DNA from 2 places in the Shewanella sp. Sh95 genome. Region 2 is predicted to be linked to the other one. Evidence: riboswitches for the same ligand, from Rfam matches in the RefSeq annotation. Region 2 holds a riboswitch; the other holds the start of a gene.
The links. Region 2 has a riboswitch for cyclic di-GMP ahead of gbpA (N-acetylglucosamine-binding protein GbpA). Riboswitches for the same ligand answer to the same signal wherever they lie in the genome.
Positions count from the first base shown of each region.

Region 1: it holds a riboswitch for cyclic di-GMP, as region 2 does, so the genes downstream of both, AEA42_RS07105 (glycosyl hydrolase family 18 protein) here and gbpA (N-acetylglucosamine-binding protein GbpA) in region 2, are expected to answer to the same signal.

Region 1 is NZ_LGYY01000096.1:35,474-41,746, reverse strand. It holds gene AEA42_RS07115 (aminopeptidase P family protein) at 1-1,140, opposite strand, end outside; gene AEA42_RS07110 (ROK family protein) at 1,502-2,302, shown strand; cyclic di-GMP riboswitch class I at 2,770-2,858, shown strand; gene AEA42_RS07105 (glycosyl hydrolase family 18 protein) at 2,962-5,568, shown strand; gene AEA42_RS07100 (FKBP-type peptidyl-prolyl cis-trans isomerase) at 5,635-6,105, opposite strand.
Region 2 is NZ_LGYY01000025.1:33,642-39,914, forward strand. It holds gene katB (catalase KatB) at 1-869, shown strand, start outside; gene AEA42_RS02015 (TMEM165/GDT1 family protein) at 948-1,502, opposite strand; cyclic di-GMP riboswitch class I at 1,908-2,001, shown strand; gene gbpA (N-acetylglucosamine-binding protein GbpA) at 2,126-3,601, shown strand; gene AEA42_RS02025 (aromatic amino acid transport family protein) at 4,183-5,358, shown strand; gene AEA42_RS02030 (S46 family peptidase) at 5,577-6,273, shown strand, end outside.

The sequences.
Region 1 (6,273 bases), on a different contig from region 2:
GCCAGCGGCGGAGATGGTGTCGAAGCTTGGCTCGCGATACTTGGGATCTTCGAGGCGGAAACTTTCTAACTTGTCGGCAAGAGTGGCTTCATCGTGCAGACGATTAGCCACGACTTCGGCATCGAGCCATGCAAGAAAACGGCTCACTGCTACACCATCACGGATATGGCTGGCACGCATGCCCGCTAATTCGGCGGCATTTTTTTGGGCTTTAGGCAGAGAGACTGGGTCGATACCAGCAATCAATTTGGCGCCAGCATCGCGGGCAAGATTTTGCGCCCAAGCGTTAGCAGAGTTGGGATCGGCCAGCAGTTTCACGCCCTGCAAACTTGCCAAGGTATCGGCAAGTGAAGCTTCACTGTTAAAGCTCACACCCGCTCCAACGTGTTCCTCAATGCCTTCGGGGAGTTTGCTCAAATCGGTAAACAGCTGCATATCACCATTGGCATGGAGCAGGGCGCAGCCGAGCACGACAGGGAGGCGAGGAACATCATTACCACGGATATTAAGCAGCCAGCAGAAAGAATCCAAAGCGGCTATTAGCGCGACATCGGCGCCGGCTTTTTTGACTAGTGCGCCAATCTCGGTCCGTTTTTGCAGGCTGGTCTTACCCGCACTTTCATTACTAAATAAGGTGATAGCTGCGCTCGACGGTGCAGGTCGATTTTGCCAGTGCTTATCAATCGGATTCTGTTCGACTGCCACCAGCTCGATTTGGGCTTTCGCTAACGTCGCTTTGGCGTTTTCAAACCAGGCTAAGGTGTGTAAACGGGCATCAAATCCGACACGTGAACCTGCGGGTAACGTGTCGCATAACCATTCGATTTGCGGAGTGTCTGTCAGGCTTTCATAGCTAAAGAGGTTTGCATCGACCTGTAAACGCACTTGTACCGTATAACGACCATCGGTAAAAATGGCGGCTTTGTCTTTTAGGACAATGGCCATGCCGGCTGAACCGGTAAAATCCGTCGCCCAATAAAGACGCTCGTTGTGCTCTGGCACATATTCGCCTAAATACTCATCGGCGCGCGGAATAATAAAGGCGTCTAAGTTGGTGTTTGCTAGCTCGCTACGAATGGCGGTAAGACGGTTGGCAATCTTATTTGATTGCAATGGTTGTGACGGCGAAGGTAACGACATAGGGGCTCCAAATTGATGGCATGGGCTACAAAGGTAGGCTGCCAAATTATCATGGGTAATGCTGGCGAAAAGGATGCAAATTGACAGCGATTATCGCAAGCTCAGCAACGAAGTTGCAAGGTATGGAATAAAGGATTTTGTATACAATTTTGTGTTTTAGCCGACATTTTGTGATGAAAATGGCTGTGATCTCTCGCTAATAATCAAATTAAATTGTTATCTGAATCACTCTGGAATCATGACTAATTCTTACAAATTAGCTACTTAAGTTTTATTCAATCGCTAATATTGACCCATTATGCTAACATTCGCCATCTCCGCTCGGGGTCAGAGGGGAGCACATGTATCAGTGGAGTTGGCGATGCAAACATTAACAATAGACGTGGGCGGTAGCAAAGCCCTGTTCGAACTTCAACTCAAGGGGCATACAGAACAATATAAAATCCCCACGGGTGAAGGCTTTAAAATTGAAGACTTAAATAATCAAATTGCGGCGCTAGAACGGGATTATGATTTGCAGCATTACCATTTAGCGATCGCTGTACCAGGGCTTGTACAACAGAATCGTTTGGTATCTTGTAAATCCTTGCCCGGTTTAAATGGGTTGAGTTTTGATACCTTGAAAACCCAAGGTCAGCTTAAGTTTATCTGTAATGATATCGATGCGGGCATGCAGGCAACCTGTGATGAAAAATATGCCTGTGAGTTGTTAGTCATGTGTGGCACCGGTATCGGTATGTCGATTGCCTTTAACGGCAAAGCGTACACCGGCGCAACTGGCGTCGCTGGTGAGTTAGGGCATTGCCGAGTGATGACAGAATCGGGGGAGTTCACTTTAGAGCAGCTTGCGAGTGGTGATTCTATCCGTAGTCGGAAGATTTCTACTGCCGATGATGTATACCGTGCAGGTACTTATCTTGGTATGGGACTCGCATGGGCGGTAAATCTCTTTAATCCTAATCGGATCTGGTTAGCGGGCGGCATGATGAACAGTGCGCCTTACTATAAAGGATGTCTGGACAGTTTAAGACGCATGGCCTTGAGTGCGCCATTAGCCGAAATGAAGATTAATCGTGTCGATGATATGGAAACCTTAGTTTGTCGTGGTTTATCAGTGATCTTGGCAAGGGATTTTTCGGATAAAGTTAGCGCGAGTGACTAACCGACAGCTTAAGCTCAAATCTTCGTGTTACTCATGCTTGATAGTGCAATTACCCTATAAACTTGGGGTGAATTGAGCTGATAAAATTGTTGTGAAACAATGCGGTCATCGGGCCCAAGTGATTGTTAACGTAATTATTTGTTAACTTAAACACTTTTATTCGATGATCGCATTTTTATTCTCTGCGTTTAGTCGCTTTGACATACATAGTATAGCGAACGGCCCAGTTAATCGTTTCGATATTGTGAACAAACACTCCGGCTGATAGAGCAAACCAAAGGTTGTCATGACAGCTAAATCTATCCTATTAATTTCTTTTAAATACAGATAATTATTTTTATTCCCCGTAGGTGTTCTTGACGAAAAATCCTTTTTGGTAACGAGTGTTGCACTAAAAATGTTGTTATTTGGTTGCAATTGGGTTTGGTTGCAGCCTATGCTAGTTACCACAATGACAACGTTGTCATTGGTGTGAAAGGCAAACCAATCGAAAGGTTGGGACGCAAAGCCTCCGGTCTAAAGGTTTGTGAATACCTATGATAGCGGGGATACCGCAGGTTGTTTCTTCGTGTCGCTATATGCGCATGGTGTTAAGATTTTTTTCCTGTCTATGCTTTGTTTGCCTTATTGATGCATAACTTACTCAATAGGGAATTATCATGTTTAAAACTCAAATATCCACCGCAGCGATGTTGGTGGTTTCGGTGCTGGCATCGACAGCCAGTTTTCATACATTGGCTGCCGCGCCAGGCAAACCAACGATAGGATGGGGCGAAACGAAGTTCGCTATTATCGAAGTAAATCAATCCGCTTCTGCTTACAATCAATTGGTAAAGGTTAAAGATGCTGCCGATGTGTCCGTTAATTGGAACCTTTGGAGTGGCAATGTTGGTGATACCGCGCAAGTTTTGCTGAACGGCAACCCCGTATGGGAAGGGCCATCTGGCACTTCTGGAACCGCAACGTTTAAGGTGAATAAAGGTGGCCGTTATCAGATGCAAGTGCAACTATGTAACAGCGATGGTTGTACAAAGAGCGATGCTAAAGAAATTCTCGTAGCAGATACCGATGGTAGCCATTTACTACCACTGAATGCATCTCTAAAAGAGAACAATCGCCCCTATGCGAACAAATCAGGCAAAGTGGTCGGGGGTTATTTTGTTGAATGGGGTGTTTACGGGCGTAAATTCCCGGTGGATAAGGTGCCCGCGCAAAACTTAACTCATATTTTATATGGCTTTACGCCCATTTGTGGCGGCAACGGTATCAATGATAGTTTAAAAGAAATTGAGGGTAGCTTTGAGGCATTACAGCGTGCCTGTGCTGGCCGTGCTGATTTTAAAGTGGCGATTCACGATCCTTGGGCGGCGGTGCAAATGCCACAAGCTGGTGTGAGCGATTACTCCGATCCCTACAAAGGCAACTTCGGCCAATTGATGGCATTAAAGCAAGCCTATCCCGATTTGAAGATCCTCCCGTCCGTTGGTGGCTGGACGCTCTCTGATCCCTTCTACTTTTTAGGGGATAAAACCAAGCGCGATACCTTTGTAGCTTCGGTGAAAGAGTTTTTACAAACTTGGAAGTTCTTTGATGGTGTGGATATTGATTGGGAGTTCCCCGGCGGCAGCGGCGCAAATCCAAGCTTAGGTAACGCCAATGATGGTCAAACCTATGTCATTTTAATGCGCGAATTAAGGGCAATGCTCGATGAGTTGAGTGCTGAAACCGGACGCACCTATGAACTTACCTCTGCTATCAGTGCAGGTGATGACAAGATTGCGAAAGTTGATTATCAGGCTGCACAGCAGTATATGGATTATATTTTCCTGATGAGTTATGACTTTAACGGTGGCTGGACTAATACTGAACTCGGCCATCAAACCAATCTCTACGAGGCAAGCTGGGATCCAAATACTCGCTATACCACAGATAATGGTGTTAAAGCATTGCTCTCGCAAGGTGTCACGCCAGGTAAGATTGTGGTTGGTGCGGCCATGTATGGTAGAGGCTGGACTGGCGTGAGTGGCTATAGTGGTAACAATCCATTCACTGGCACGGCGACGGGTAAAGTCAAAGGCACTTGGGAAGCCGGAGTTGTTGATTATCGCCAAATTGCCAAGGATTACATGGGGGCTGGTTGGAGTTATGCCTATGACGAAACCGCAGAAGCGCCTTCTGTCTTTAATGCATCTACAGGTGACTTAATCACTTTCGACGATGCGCGTTCGGTGAAAGCCAAAGGTCAGTATGTGCTGGCAAATCAGTTAGGTGGGTTGTTTGCGTGGGAATTGGATGCCGATAATGGCGATATTCTCAATGCCATGCACGAAGGTTTAGGCCATGGCGAGGGAACCACTCCGCCAGCGAATAGATCACCTATCGCAAATGCGGGCGCAGATGTGGCTGTCACAGGCGCAGTGGATGTACAACTTAACGGCAGTGGTTCGCGTGACCCTGAAAACGCAGTTTTAGGTTATCAATGGACACAGGTTTCAGGCCCAAGTTTAGTGATTAGCAACGCAGATTTAGCGAATGCCTCGGTGCTGTTGTCAGCGACGCAGTCCGATGTCGTGTATGTGTTTAGCTTGCAAGTGACTGACCCTGAAGGTTTATCCTCAACGGATACTGTGACCATTACCCATAAGGCAGATACACCTAATCAAGCGCCTGTGGTGAATGTGCCTGCGAGCGTGACAGTTGAAGCAGGGCAATCGGTGAGTATCAATGCGACTGCGACCGACGCAGATGGCGATAGCCTCACCTACGCATGGACAGTGCCAAGCAGCCTTGCGGCGAGCGGACAAAACAGTGCCACCCTTGTGATCACGGCGCCGAGTGTTTCTCAATCGACTCAGTATAGTGTGAGTGTATTAGTTTCTGATGGTGCGTTAGATACCAGTGCTACCTTGACCTTAACTGTAACGCCTAAGGTGACGGGGGGGCAATGTGATGCTACCGACCCCAACGCGGCAAATTATCCCGTTTGGAATGCGACCAGTATTTACAACACGGGCAATACCGTTAGTCATAATCAATTGGTGTGGAAGGCCAAATACTGGACTCAAGGCAATACGCCCTCAAGAACCGCCGATCAATGGCAATTGTTGAGTCAGGTTGAGTTAGGTTGGGATGCGGGCGTAGCCTACAACGGCGGCGCGACCACTAACTATAAAGGTCGCAAGTGGCAGGCAAAATGGTGGACTAAGGGAGATGTGCCCGGTGTCGCGTCCGTTTGGACTGATATAGGTGCAGCAGCGTGCCCGTAAGGGATATTAATAACGCTTAAATAAAACAAAGCCCTGCAATGCAGGGCTTTGTTTTTAATATGGAAACTAATTTATCTTCAACAGTTCAACATCAAAAATCAGTACCGAACCACCACCAATTTTGCCTGTGCTACGATTGCCGTAGGCAAGCTCACTTGGAATAAAGAAGCGATACTTATCGCCTTCAACCATCAGTTGCACGCCTTCGGTCCAACCTTTAATCACCCGATCCAACGGGAAGGCAATGGGCTCACCGCGCTCGACCGAGCTATCAAATACGGTACCGTCGATCAAAGTGCCGTGGTAATGCACAGTCACTGTATCACTCGCCTTAGGATGAACAGTGCCTGAGCCTTGATTTAACACTTTATATTGCAAACCTGAAGCTGTGGTAACCACATCTTCTTTGGTTTTGTTTTGCGCTAAAAATTCATTACCTAAACGGATATTTTCCTGCGCTGCTTTTTGGTTGTTCATCGAGGTAAAGAAGTAAAAAATCACCCCAGCAATCACAACAACGGCAAGTAACATTTTCATTTTAAAGAGTACCTCAGTCAATTTTGGTCATGTTATCAGTTTTTTAGCGTGTGAGGCTAGCGATGTTCGTGCGCGTAGCCGTGGATGCTTCGCGTTACATTTTATCACGCTTTAAAAGTACCCAAAGGCTTTATCCCGCTTTAGATATCGCTTAATCTGTGGCATTAG
Region 2 (6,273 bases):
CTTTCTCGTTCTGGAATACTAAAGGCGAGCGTTTCTGGGTGAAGTTTCACTTTAAATCGCAGCAAGGCGTAGTGAACTTAACCAACGAACAGGCTGATAAGTTAAAAGGGATTGACCCTGATTCATCGCAACGCGATATGGTGGTGGCGATCACCGATGGCAATTTCCCGCGTTGGACAGTGAATGTGCAGATTATGCCTGAAGCTGATGCCAACACTTACCATATCAACCCATTTGATTTAACTAAGGTTTGGCCACATGGTGATTACCCATTAATTGAAATCGGTGTGTTAGAGCTAAACCGTTTACCGCAAAACTACTTTGCGGAAGTCGAGCAAGTGGCCTTAGCACCGAGTAACTTAGTGCCTGGTGTAGGCGCATCACCAGATAAAATGTTACAGGCACGTTTGTTCGCCTATGCCGATGCCCAGCGTTATCGTATTGGCGCGAATTACAACCAATTGCCAGTAAACTGTCCACATGCGGCTAAAGCCAATCATCATCAACGTGCAGGCGCAATGGCGGGAACTCAATGTCCTTACCATGGCAGTCAAACAGGTGGCGATGCTTCAGCAAACTATGGCCCTAATAGCACTGCGGGCGCCTTGGTAGAACCGGCAAACTTTGCTGAGCCACCACTGCGTTTAGATGGCGAAGCGGCGCGTTACAGCCGATACAATCAGGATGATTACACCCAAGCCGGTAATTTGTACCGCATCTTCAGCGAAGATGAAAAAGCCCGCTTAGTGGAAACCATTTCAGGCTCACTGCGTCAAGCGAGTTTAGATGTACAGCAACGTATGCTGGCACATTTCCAAAAAGCTGATGCTGATTACGGTCAACGGATCCAAACCGCATTAGGGCTATAAGTTAATCTACTAACCCATAGCAAAGGCCTGTGATATCACAGGCCTTTTAATTATTTAAAATTCAATTGATTAGTTGAATTAATAGATTAAGGTTGCGACCCCAAGTAGGGCAAACAAAATCGCGCAGCCCCTGTGGATCCACTTCATCGGTAATTTTTCGGCACTAAAATGGCCCGCAATCACCACTGGCACGTTCGCCAGCAACATACCCAAAGTGGTACCTGCAACCACCATGGCTAAGGCATCGTATTTTGCGGCTAACACGACAGTCGCGATCTGGGTTTTATCGCCCATTTCGGCAATAAAGAACAGAATAAAGGTCGCGACAAAGGGGCCCATTTTATAGAAACGGCTTTCTTCAGCATCCACTTTGTCGGGGATTAACACCCAAAGGGCAATCGCGAAGAAGGAGGCGGCAACCAAGTAACGCGCTACATCAGGACTCACCCAGTTAATGGCCCATTGTCCAAGCCATGCGGCGGCAAAATGGTTAAACAGGGTTGAGAGCAAAATCCCCATAATGATCGCGGTTTTATTTTTAAATCTTGCAGCGAGTAAGAGAGCAAGCAGTTGAGTTTTATCGCCAATCTCGGCGATAGCAACCGTAAAGGTTGAGGCGAGTAACGCTTCCAAGTGTGATCCTTTTAGGGGTGGTTTTTGACATAAGCACAATAGACCGTCCACCCCTAGGTGCGGTTATTGTGCTCAGGTCTTGCAAGACAAATCGATGATTTGCTGTGAACACCATGGCATGCGGCCAAGTATGTTGACGTTCACCCTAGATATTGATGACTCAAAATCCAGTTAGCTACTCCCCCGAAGCGAGGTGGGCATTATACCCAAGTCGCGATCCGTTTCAAGGTTAAACTTATCAAGATTAAAAGCATAAAATCTGGCAGGTGCCAAAAAAATACCGATTCACATTCTGTAATTCATTGAATTGTAATAATTTAATTTTTGACAGCGTTGTCTTTTGTTGTTAGTTTAGCCGCATCTCAGTCTTTGAGTTACATCCTGTTAACTTAATCAATTGAGATCCACCGTATTGGGCAAACTAATTGAAAAATTAGGACGCAAAGCCTCCGGTCTAAGGTTGTAAAAGGATGTTAACTAAGATAGCGGGGTTGCTGTAGAATTCAGCGAATATATTGAATTCTTTAAAAAATAAACGGCTTTGCTTAATGCTGTTTTGCCTAAATACCACTTTTATACCAATGCCAATCTTTTATTGAATGGCCCCTACGGAGTACATTAAAGTGGAACATCTGACTGCTTTTTCTCAATCAACTGTCCCTAAATTTGCAATTCCTAAGCTTACTCAGTTAAGCCTAGTAGCATTAGCCTTGACTGCCGGAAGTTCGTTGCTGAGCCAAACGGCATCGGCTCATGGTTATGTTATATCACCAGAGTCTCGCTCCTACGCCTGTAAAACGGGCAGCAACGTCAACTGTGGCGCCATTCAGTGGGAGCCGCAAAGTGTTGAAGGTCCTTCTGGATTCCCTGAGTCTGGCCCTGCTGACGGTAAAATTGCTAGTGCGGCAAATGGGGCATTTTCTCCTTTGGATGAACAGAGCCCAAGTCGTTGGTCTAAGCGCGATATCAAAGCGGGTTGGAATGACTTTTCTTGGCAGTTTACTGCTAACCACGTTACCCGCAATTGGCGTTACTATTTAACTCGTCAAGGCTGGGATCAAAATCAAGCTCTGAGCCGCGCAAGCTTTGACTTAGCCCCCTTCTGTGTGATCGACGGTGGCATGGTGCAACCGCCAAAGCTAGTGACTCATAATTGTTATGTGCCTGAAGATAGAACGGGTTATCACGTTATCTTGGCCGTGTGGGAAGTGGGTGACACCACCAACAGCTTCTACAATGCCATCGATGTAAACTTGAGCTCAGGCGCTGTGGTGCCGGGCGAGTGGACCGATATTGGTGATATTAATCCGTCACTCGATCTTAAAGCGGGTGATAAGGTAATGACGCGGGTGTTTGATGCTAATGGTGAACAAAGCGCTAAGCAAACCCAAATTACCATTGCCGATGCCACCCAAGGTGCTAAGCAAAATTGGCCATTCCTTTTAGCTAGCGCGATTAATGCTCAGCAGCCACAACTTAAAGCTGGGCAGAAGAATGCGGCTGGTGTGATTTCACCTGTGTATGGCAAAAATGAGATTTTTGCCGCGCCTAAGTCGGGCTTAGAGCGAGTGGAAGTGAGCTTTGATATTGCGCCAGCACCGGGAAATCAGCTTAATGTCACCTCCTTGGCCGATGATTACACCATTGTTGATGGTGCGGCGCAGGTCAGCTTTGATGTGAGTACCAATGCGGATATGCAGGTTTCGGCCTATTTATTTAGCCACGATGGCACCGCAGCAGGTTATGTGACGCAGGCGGTAAACAATACCAGCGCGAGTTTTGTGTTGGATGTCGTTGCCCCTAAGGCAGGACATTATCATTTACAAGTGAAAGCCGAGCCTAAACAAGGTGAAGTTATCCAGCAAAACTTTGATCTTTTCCTAAAAGATCAAGCCACTGCACCGGATGCTGACTTTGTCTTCCCTGAGGGAATAAAAAGCTATGCAGCGGGCACTAAAGTGCTACAACCTAAAACTGGTAAAGTCTATCAATGTAAACCTTGGCCCTACAGTGGCTATTGTGTGCAATGGTCACCAACTGCAACGGGTTTTGAACCTGGCGTAGGTAGCTCTTGGACCATGGCTTGGACTGAGCTGTAATTTAACATTTTGAGTGATTGTTAAATTCAACGGAATGGACTTAAGCATATGGAGGGTGTTTAAGTCCATTATCAGCGCGTTTGTGATGTTGCAAAGGCCAAATTAACCTTACGATGATTTTAATCGCGCATTTGGCGTATTTTCACAAAGGTAGCGATTTTGTTGGTTTGTATGTTTTCGTTTATCACTGCGCTATTGAGTTGTTACCATTAGGCGCACCTTCTATCTTTGTTCACAACTGGCTTGCCCACTGGGATTGGCTCTGTTAATGTCCCTAGCTATCTTCTATTACGCGCGTTGTCGCTGTTTTGCTAAGGCAATCACGGTTGAAATTAATGTCACTTTTCTGCAAACGATTTAGTTAGCCTCAATGGCTACTGGGTTGAAATATTCAAAAGCTATTGGGGCCAATTGATCTGCTCTATCGAGATCGGATTGGATGCTTTAAGTTTAGTGACGCTTTTCGTTTGAGATTGCTGTTGGCTTAATCACAGAGTGCGCAAGGCTTTATCCTTCAAATCTACTCAAAAACCTTAAAAAAATAATTAATACTTGAACAGGATAATTGTGTGAATTCAAAAATGTTAGGCTCGATAGCCATCGTCGCGGGAACCGCCATTGGCGCGGGAATGTTAGCCTTACCCTTAGCCACGGCTGCGTTAGGTATGATCCCCGCTATTTTATTGATGGTGGTTATTTGGGGGCTGTCAGCCTATACCTCATTGTTAATGCTTGAGATTAACCTTCGTTCTGGTGTGGGCGATAATGTCCATGCGATTACTGGCAAATTACTCGGTAAGAAAGGCCAAATGGTGCAAGGCGCATCGTTCCTTAGCTTACTCTTTGCCTTAACGGCGGCGTATCTAACAGGAGGCTCATCGCTATTAGTGCTCAAAGCGCAAAATATGTTTGATATCGTGTTAGATAACCAACTTGCGGTGGTGTTATTCACCTTAGTACTGGGCGGGTTTGCGGCATTAGGCGTGGCTTGGGTCGATAAAGTGTCGCGCTTTTTGTTCTCATTGATGATTTTATTGCTGATTGTTGTCGTGCTGTTTTTATTACCTGAAGTCAGTATTTCCAGTATGGCAACCAATGCGATGACGCAATCCTTGACCAGCAGTTGGATGGCGGCGATCCCTGTGGTATTTACCTCCTTTGGTTTTCACGTGTGTATTGCAACCTTAGTGCGTTATTTAGATGGTGATGCCGCCTCGCTGCGTAAGGTATTGTTAATAGGTTCAACGATTCCGCTTGCCTGTTATATCTTTTGGTTGTTAGTGACCTTAGGCACTGTGGGGGGCAATGAAATCAGTGGCTTTAATGGTTCTTTGCCAGCGCTTATCAGTGCGTTACAAGAGATTGCCCATACGCCTTGGATCAGTAAATGTATTTCGCTATTCGCGGATTTAGCTTTAATTACCTCTTTCCTCGGGGTGACCTTAAGTTTGTATGATTTTGTGGCAGAACTCACCCGCGCTAATAAGACCTTTTTGGGGCGGACGCAAACCTGGTTATTAACCTTTGTGCCGCCATTGTTATGCGCGCTCTATGTGCCCGAAGGCTTTGTTGCCGTATTAGGCTTTGCTGCGGTGCCGCTGGTGGTGATGATTATTTTTCTGCCGATTGTGATGGCGCTACGTCAACGTCAAGCCGTGCCCCAAGGATACCAAGTGTCAGGCGGAACATTTACCCTTGGACTTGCAGGTCTGTTGGGAGCCATCATTATTGGTGCTCAGCTATTTGTCGCACTTTAAACTGCGGCAATTGAGCACATTTAAACTTGTAGTGCTTAGTTAATGTATTTGCTTTGTAAGCGAATTTTTCTGAGTCTGTTATAAAGTGCGTACGATATGCTAAAGTCAGGCTCTGTGCCTGACTTTTTACTTTCTGGCTGTCGGGTAAGTGATTCACATCATACGTAGAAATAGCCTCGCAAGCGCACGGCTTTCTTTATCAAAACGGACTTAAGACAATGAAAAAATGGTTACTCTCAGTTGCTGTGGCGGCGAGTTTTGCTTCCCATGCTGACGAAGGTATGTGGCAGCCCCATCAATTGCCCGCAATGGCCGATGAACTCAAAGCGAAAGGCTTAGAAATTGATGCTAAATCAATCTCTAAACTTACCGAATTCCCGATGAATGCCGTGATAAGCCTTGGTGGCTGTACGGCATCTTTTGTATCACCCAAAGGCTTAGTGGTGACTAACCATCACTGTGCCTATGGTTCGATTCAATACAATTCCACTCCTGAGAAAAATCTCCTTCAGGACGGTTTTTTAGCTAAAACCTTTGCCGATGAATTACCCGCAGCCCCAGGCTCTCGGGTATATGTGACTGAAGATGTCACCAATGTTACTGAACGCGTTAAAGCTGGGCTAGAAAACAAAACGGGCCGTGAGTTTTATCAAGGGATTGAAAACCAAGAGAAAGCCCTCGTTGCCGAGTGTGAAAAAGACGAAGGCTATCGTTGCCAGGTGTATAGCTTCCACGGTGGCTTGGAATACTATCTGGTTAAACAGCTAGAAATCCGCGACGTGCGTTTAGTCTACAATCCTGCGGGCAGCGTTGGTAAATACGGTGGCGATATCGATAACTGGATGTGGCCACGTCATACGGGCGACTATTCTTTCTACCGCGCCTATGTGTCTAAAAATGGTAAACCTGCAGAAT